Regions from separate parts of the Macrococcus psychrotolerans genome, predicted to be linked through region 1. Evidence: riboswitches for the same ligand, from Rfam matches in the RefSeq annotation. Region 1 holds a riboswitch; the other holds the start of a gene.
What was found. Region 1 has a riboswitch for S-adenosylmethionine ahead of QA539_RS01355 (MetQ/NlpA family ABC transporter substrate-binding protein). Riboswitches for the same ligand answer to the same signal wherever they lie in the genome.
Positions count from the first base shown of each region.

Region 2: another riboswitch for S-adenosylmethionine. It lies ahead of QA539_RS09755 (hypothetical protein); the one in region 1 lies ahead of QA539_RS01355 (MetQ/NlpA family ABC transporter substrate-binding protein).

Region 1 covers NZ_CP124591.1:255,548-259,769, reverse strand. The annotation lists gene isaB (immunodominant staphylococcal antigen IsaB family protein) at 1-544, opposite strand, end outside; gene QA539_RS01360 (lactate/malate family dehydrogenase) at 852-1,763, opposite strand; gene QA539_RS01355 (MetQ/NlpA family ABC transporter substrate-binding protein) at 1,764-2,582, opposite strand; SAM riboswitch class I at 2,669-2,771, opposite strand; gene QA539_RS01350 (hypothetical protein) at 2,854-3,351, opposite strand; gene QA539_RS01345 (helix-turn-helix transcriptional regulator) at 3,344-3,553, opposite strand; gene QA539_RS01340 (MutS-related protein) at 3,641-4,222, opposite strand, start outside.
Region 2 covers NZ_CP124591.1:1,857,561-1,861,782, reverse strand. The annotation lists gene QA539_RS09760 (LysM peptidoglycan-binding domain-containing protein) at 147-1,181, shown strand; gene QA539_RS09755 (hypothetical protein) at 1,220-1,486, opposite strand; SAM riboswitch class I at 1,555-1,654, opposite strand; gene QA539_RS09750 (thermonuclease family protein) at 1,697-2,314, opposite strand; gene QA539_RS09745 (YeiH family protein) at 2,453-3,412, shown strand; gene QA539_RS09740 (EVE domain-containing protein) at 3,530-4,222, shown strand, end outside.

The DNA of each region.
Region 1 (4,222 bases):
TGCCAACATGTCCCAATATTACTTTTTGCACATAACCTTTTTCCACGAGGAACTGTATACTGTTACCATTCAAGTTGTAAATGTAAACACCATCAACTTTAGAAGGCACCGCTTTATTACTACTAGATATCATCTTACCTTTGAAAAGGTATTCATTGCCGTACACTTTCTTCACATCATCGAATTTAAGTTCATTGTTACTCACATCTAAAGTCGCTGTATATGGATTTTTATCAGTCCCCTTAAAAAATGTATAGTTCTGATCATAAACTTTCTTAGTATAACCTGTGCCTGAAACTCCTGAAATCATACGCTTAAGGTCTACTTTATAACCATTTACGGTTACGTTATTTACTTTAACTGCACGCACGAAATCTTTATCCAGCATAAACTTGGCATTTCCGCTCGTATAACCAGAGTACTTATAGTAAGGCTTCTGAACTTCAGCTGTTGAATGCTTAGCAAGGGCATCTTCGCCCTGCACTGCACCTAACGACATGGCAGCCGCTAAAGTTGTTGCGCCTAGTACTTTTACAAATTTCATTTCCACCACTCCTAAAATATAATTTCATTATTCTCATCATTTTCTACATTAATTATTTACCCTGAATGGTGCTCACAAAACATTTTTAATCATTAGTTAAAACTAAATAAAATAAAAATCCTTTCATTCTGATGGACTAATGACTTGGGAATTCTTTCTTTAATTAGATGTAATATTCTTTCAACCTTTTATGCCGTTCACATAAAGCTAGCTCTCATCAGCAGTTTAGCATCATGACTACGTATCCCTTTTACAATATCCTTAGAAACCACATGCATACAAAAAGACCCTGTAATTTTACAAGGTCTTAATTATAATGCTGTTCTATTGTATTTCTAATAAATTGTTTAGCTGTTGTTAAATCCTTTGCTTCTTGATTATCTATTGAAATATCTAATCTCTGGATGATGCCTTCCTTTCCTACAAGTACTGGTAAGCTATATGCTATATCCTCATTTCTCGTTGATAATGGGAAAATTGAACGCTCATTGAGCACAAGCGATTTGATAAGCAATACAGTGATTTTTGATATCGCTGCATTGGTCCAGCCTTTTTGATGGAATACATCAAATGACACGCTATCAATCGCCTCAGTTATCTCATTTTTATCTATCTTATGGTTACCACTAAGCTGTTCATATTCCTCTAACGCTATACCATGAATACGCGTTTTACTCCAGAGCGGTACAGCATGTGCTCCATGCTCTCCTATCACAAACCCTTCAACACTTTTAGGGTCAATGTTGTAATGATTTGCAATTAAAGTTTTAAAACGTGAAGTTTCTAATAACGTACCAGTACCTATCACTTTACTCTCCGGATAATACTTTGAAGCGATGTACGTCATCGCATCGACAGGATTGGAAATAATAACAAGCAAGGCATCGGTCGTTACTTCACCGATACGTGTAGTGATTTCTTTAATAATCACTGTATTCGCCTTTGCTAGCGCAGTGCGATCTGGAATTGATGTATCTGTCTTTGTACTGGCCGCTATAACGATAACATCCGCATCCTTTAAATCCTTATATGTTCCCGCATAAATATTGATATGATTCGTGACACCAATACCTTGACTGTGCAAATGATCCATTGCCTCTCCAGTCGCAACATTTTCGTCACTATCAATCAAGACAATCTCGTTAAATACGTTCAAATACTGTACGTCAGTCAGCACTTGACTGCCCACACGTCCAACACCAATGATTCCTAGCTTCATCTACTTCCCTCCATATGGAATGACGTCTTTGTTGAATTCCTTATTAATATAATCTTTCATATCTTGAGACTGAAGTACTTCAATCAAATCCTGAAACTTCTTATCATTCTTATGGCCTTTTTTAACAGCAAGAATATTTGCAAATGGTGAAGATTCATCCTCTAACGCGATGGCATCTTTATGCGGTGTAATCCCATTATCAATTGCGTAGTTAGAATTCATAATTACTGCAGCCCCTTCACCATTACGATACGTCTTCGGTAAGAACTCTGCGCTTTGTTTGTTATTAAACTTTAGATTCTTTTTATTTTCAACGATATCAGTAAAGTGTGCATCTTCAATCTTTACACCTTTTTTCAGCTTGATCACACCTTTATTGACAAAGAATGATAAGAAACGCCCTTCTTCAGCCGGATTACTTGATACGAAGATTTCAGAGCCAGATGGAATTTCATCTAGGTTCTTATACTTCTTACTATAAACCCCCATAGGCGTAGTGAACACTTTTCCTACTTCTTCAATATCATAATGATGCGTCTTTTTCTCAGCTTTCAAGTATGGCACATGCTGGAATAAGTTAGCATCAACATCGCCTTCTTGCAGTAACTTATTCGGTACTTTATAGTCGTTGACAATCTTAACTTCCACGTCATATCCTTTTTTCTTCATCGCAACCGCTGCATGTTTAACAACTTCTCCATGCGGTGCAGGGGAAGCTGCAACAACAATCTTCTTATCCTCTTCTTTTTCAGTTGAACTACAGCCTGCTAAAGATGCAGATAATATGACTGCACTAATTAAACCTAATACTTTTTTCATGCATAGTTTCCTCCTAATTTTTTAACTCAAATAAAAAAATCCCGTGGACAAGAACAAGTCCACAGGATAAATTTCTGTATAGTCTCGTCTCATCTTTACAACTTGCGTTGCAGGAATTGGCACAGTGTTCATTAAGAATCTGCTGCCGAGGTTTCATAGGGCCTGTCCCTCCACCTCTCTGGATAAGAGTTAAAATATTTTATTTTATTTATTGATTACTATCATAATTAAACATCTTAATGATGTCAATGAATATTTTGAAAATTCTATTTTAATCCTTTAATAACTTTCTATTTCTAACATAATACGTTAAATACATAATTACAGACATAAACAGCAATATACCTAGTACAGTGGGTTTGGTCACAAAATTATCTGGAACTAAAAATATAACAGCTGTAAATAACGGTAACAGCACGCTCAACCAAGTATAAGAACGTTTCATCGATTCATATGTTACAAAACTCATTCCTTCATCGTGATCATTAATCTCAGGAACTAAATTAATTTTTCTAAACTTTTTCTTTGCCCATACGAGAAATATTGTACTTACAGCCATCAATATCATATTAATTATCACTGTCGCAATGATAAAGTACAAAAACATATCACCATACTTGTATGGGTTGATATGAACAGAAAACAATACATCACCTTCATTAATCGTATAACGCATAACCATACTCAGTGGGATGATCAGTAATCCAATACACACAATACAGACTAGATTAAATAACGGATAAATTCTTTTAAATTGTTGTTCATTCATCTTCAATATCCTCCAATTCAAAAAGATCTTCAACTTTACATTGAAATACACGACAAATCTTTAACACTAACGTGATAGACGGTGAAATCGTACCTTTTTCGATAAAACCAATCGTCTGTCTTGTGACACCAACTCTTTTTGCTAACTCACTTTGATTCATATTAAATTTAGCGCGGTACTCCTTTAAATGAGACTTTAGCATGTTGTTCACCTCACCACTAATGTACATTATACTTAACATTATGTAAAGTATTTTTAACATATATAAAAAGCACCGCGTAGGCGGTGCTTAAGTCCTTACATTCAGTTGTTCTAATTGTTTAAGCTGCATTTTTGCCTGGTTATATATACTTTCTGGATAATTGTGAATACGCATGAGTTCTATTGCATTCGAAGTCGTTGTAACACCTTTTCTGATTGTATAATCAAATGTTATATCATTATCTTCAGTCAGTGTTTCTTTAAAGTAATAAAAATCAAAGTGTGTCAATATTTCAGTTAATTCAATATCATGTGTCGCTGCAAATAGCAAACTGTTTTGATGTAAATTCAAATAGTCTAGTATTGCAGTTGCTGAAGCAATGCGTTCTTTCGTGTTCGTTCCACGCAATATTTCATCAATGAATATATAGGTCGGTAATGTCAATTTAAGCACTTCTATGAGGTGCTTTACTGATTTAATTTCTGCGATAAAGTAACTATCACCTTTCGCTAAACTATCTTCTAAATTCATTGAAGTGGCTATGATTCCTGGTTGATACACAAATCTTTCACTTGTCGATGTATTCAGACCTTGAGCCATTACTAAATTTATCGCCATCGTTTTCATAAACGTAGATTTCCCCGAGGCATTAGACCCTGTTAACAGTAC
Region 2 (4,222 bases), 440 kb from region 1:
AAATGTTTTAATAGGTATATGTGCTAAAATAGTTCGTTTTTGGAGAAAACTTTAAAATTGAAAGGAAACTGTAATATTATGCATATATATTTTGTGTAATAATATAAATATCTTATTTTTTAACAATTATTATACGGAGGACTTGTATGAAGAAGAAATTAACTTTCGCTGCTATAACAGCTACAGCCGCCGCATCAGCTTATTCTTACCAAGCAGACGCAGCGGAACACAGAGTCAAAGCTGGGGAATCACTATGGTCTATTGCCAATCAATATAACACATCAGTTGCTCAACTTAAGACACTGAACAACTTGTCTTCAAATTTGATTTTTCCGAATCAATCATTACAAGTATCAAGATCTGTAAGCAATACAAGACCAACTACTGTACAAACAGTGAATCGTCCTGCAGTACAGAGTGGTGGGAAGATACATACTGTAGTATCTGGAGATAGCTTATCTTTGATAGCGTATCGTTACAATACATCTGTAAATGAACTTATGCGTCTGAATAATTTAACAGGATACTTAATTTTTCCTGGGCAAAGACTTAAAGTATCTGGAACTACAACGACAACGGCAGTATCCACAACAAGGCCAATTGCAGTGACAAGTAATGCAACATCCCATGTTGTGAAGCCTGGTGAGTATTTATCTTTAATTGCTAATCGTTATGGCATCACCGTTGCACAACTTAAATCATTGAATGGTCTGACATCAGATTTAATATTTCCGAATCAGAGATTAGTTGTTAAAGGTAATGGAGTACAAAGCACACCTACTGTGCGTCCGGTAGCATCACATGCGCCTGTTTCAACTACAGTTACCAATTTCGTTACACCGGTATTTGCACATTCTAATTTATATGATAACGGACAATGTACATGGTACGTGTTTAATAAACGAGCATCCATGGGAAAAGGAATTTCTACTTATTGGTGGCATGCACGTAATTGGGCAAATGGTGCGATTAAAGACGGTTATACTGTAAATAAAACGCCGGCCTATGGTGCGATTGCACAAACGTCTGATGGATATTATGGACATGTTGCTTTTGTTGAAAGAGTAAACGCAGATGGCACGATTCTTGTTTCAGAGATGAACTATGCAACGGGTGTAGGGGTGATTGGTTACCGTACGCTTAATCAATGGCAAGTATCAAGATATGTATTTATACATTAAAAAAGAGATAGCGTCTGCTATCTCTTATTTTATTCTGCTTAGGAAATACTGTGAAGTGCTTGATACTTATCGATGAGTTGTTTTTCGATTCGTGCGAGTTCGATATGTAACGATTTGATTTCATGGCGTAATAGAAATTCATCGTTACGTGCATCTGCCTCATCATACTGATCATTACCGAGTTGGCGTTTCAGTTCTTTTATTTTGTTTGTTCGTGCAATGCTCGCTGCATAACTAGTTGGTGTAATGCTGTTCCATTTTGTGAGTTCCTGCTTTAATGCTCTATAATCTTCTAAATTTCTCATGATTAACGCTCCCTTTTTATTGTATTGAAGATAAAAAAACAACGCCTCCTATAAGAAGCGTTGTAAGGTTCTTATAGTCGGATTACTCCGCAGGAATTAGCACCGTGTTCTTGCGAACCGGTTGCTGAGATATCATTGGGCCTGTCCCTCAATCTCTCTTTATAAGAATGCGTTATTTAATTATTTTCTATTCCATTATAACATATTTTCTTATGATGTGAAGGCGGACTTTATTCCTTTGATTAATCCATCTATCGCTGCATCTAGTATGCGATGCAGTGATTCTCTAATCTTCAGCATAATATCTGTCTCTTGCTGTCTTTCTTCTTTAGTAGAATTAAAACCTTCTCCGTCAACGTTCACATATCCTTTAAGAGACCATATTTTTAAACTTTCAGCTTTGGCCTTTCGTTCTGCCGCCAGCATTCGATTTAAATAATCTTTCTGTTGATACACATAGCCGACTCGAGCGTATCCTTGTCTGACCAGCTGTTCATTAATCATTGTATTACCACAGTAAAGATAGACTAACTCTCTCCCGTATCGATCTCTCTTCCCTTTTGTGTCGTATTGGACACTAAGATCGCAAGTCTTTACAAGTGATTCTGTATAACGTGCCGCTTCAAGAGCATATGGCTGAACGGGTGTATTTGGTTTTTTTGACTCAGGCGTATCAATGAGTAATAGACGGACTGTCTTTTTGCGGTTATTAATTTTCAATGAAACTGTGTCTCCATCAATAGCACGATCGAAGGTCGCCGGTACCTTTGGCATATCACTTTGAAAGGATGAAAAGTTTAATGTGAGAAACAATAATAATAAATTCAATTTAAAACCTCGTTTTTAGCAATATCCTTTAATTATAAACAAACATACGTTCGTAATCAATAGGTATAATGAATTCGTGCTTTAGATATCATCACATGTTAGATATAATAGACTCAACTAGAAAGTGGAGGCGATGTGATGAAGGTTAAAGGAGTGTTTTTGTGTCTATTGGTCGCACTGATTGCCACATACTTGGGTTATATTTTCCCGTTAGTTGGTAGTATGATCTTCAGTATTATTATTGGTATAATCATAGGCAATTTAATAAATACAGCACCTTATGAAGAAGGTATTAAGTATAGTGGTAAGAAGTTACTTCAATACGGCATTATTCTGATGGGATTTACGCTTAGTTTTAAAGCAGCATTGAGTCTAGGTGCATCATCCTTTCCGCTCATCATCACGAGCATCGCTGCCGCTTTAAGTGTGGGTGTTTTAGTGGGCAAGTTATTTGGTGTTAATCAGCGTTTAAGTACTTTAATTGGCGTAGGCACAGCAATTTGTGGGGGATCAGCAATTGCAGCAGTAAGTCCAATAATTAAAGCGAAAGATGAAGAGATTGCATTTTCTATTGCTACAATTTTCCTATTTAACATTATTGCAGTATTTGTCTTTCCGACAGTCGGTCACTGGTTACAATTTAGTGATACAGGCTTTGGATATTTTGCCGGTACAGCGATAAACGATACGAGTAGTGTAGTTGCAGCAGGTTATGCATTTAGTGAGGATGCTGGAGATACAGCAACGGTCGTCAAACTTGTACGTGCACTTATGATAGTACCGATTTGTTTAATATTCGCATTATTGCAGGCAGGTCAATCCTCTGTAAATTTAAAAAAGGTCTTCCCTTGGTTTATATTGTATTTTTTCATAGCGAGTATCGTTGCAAGTATTATTCCGATACCGGAATATATCACATCATATATTAAGACTTTATCTACATTCTTAATGAGTACAGCTTTAGCTGGAATAGGTATGACGGTAGATATAGGCAAGTTTTTCAAAGTTGGTATCAAACCGCTAGCGTTAGGTGCAATCACATGGATGGTTGTAATCGTAATGAGTTTAGTCATGCAGCAAGTATTACATATATGGTAGGTGAGTATAATGAAAAAGAAACTGTCATTTTCAGTGTTACTTGCGTTTCTTGCAGTATTATTTAAGAAGGATAATGTAAAATAAAAAGAATTATAAGTGGATTTAGGAGGAATTTGTGTGAATTATTTTTGGTTGAATTGCGGTTATAATAGATTTAATCATTTTGAGGATTTGATGAACCAAGTCTCAGTTTTTGATTCGACAGTGCATTTTAATCCGAATGAGGGATACCAGGCATTTAAACGTGCAAACCCTGGAGATCGCGTCATCTTTTACCTTGTACAAAATAAAATTGGTTTACTTGGGGCTGGAGAAGTACTTAAAGTCGAAGAGCCAAGACGTGGACAAATTAAAATTCATTTTAAATATGATACAAAGCTTGCACCTTTTACGAAAGACTATTTAATTCGAGATGAAAATTTAAAAGAGACGATACAAAGCATGAAAGAGCAGTTGCTGAATCCGATCTCAGAAGCGGACTATAACAAAATTATTAATGTCGGCCAGTATAAAGAAAAAATTAACCGTTACTTCTTAATGAAAGAAGAAATACCATTTGAATCAGGTATGGAGTATACCATTTATGTCAGCAACGTTAACGGTGTACATCGTTTAGGCTATAAACATTATGGAGAGATGCAACCAGAAGATAAGGTCATTATCTATAAAACGAAGCCGGAACGTGGGATATATGGTATTGCAGAAGTCGTTAAAGGAAAGCATGGGAATAAACCCGTGCCTGGGAGAACAGATGCAACTGCAATTATCATTAAATATATCGAAGATGTGACACCTCGAACAATTTATGAA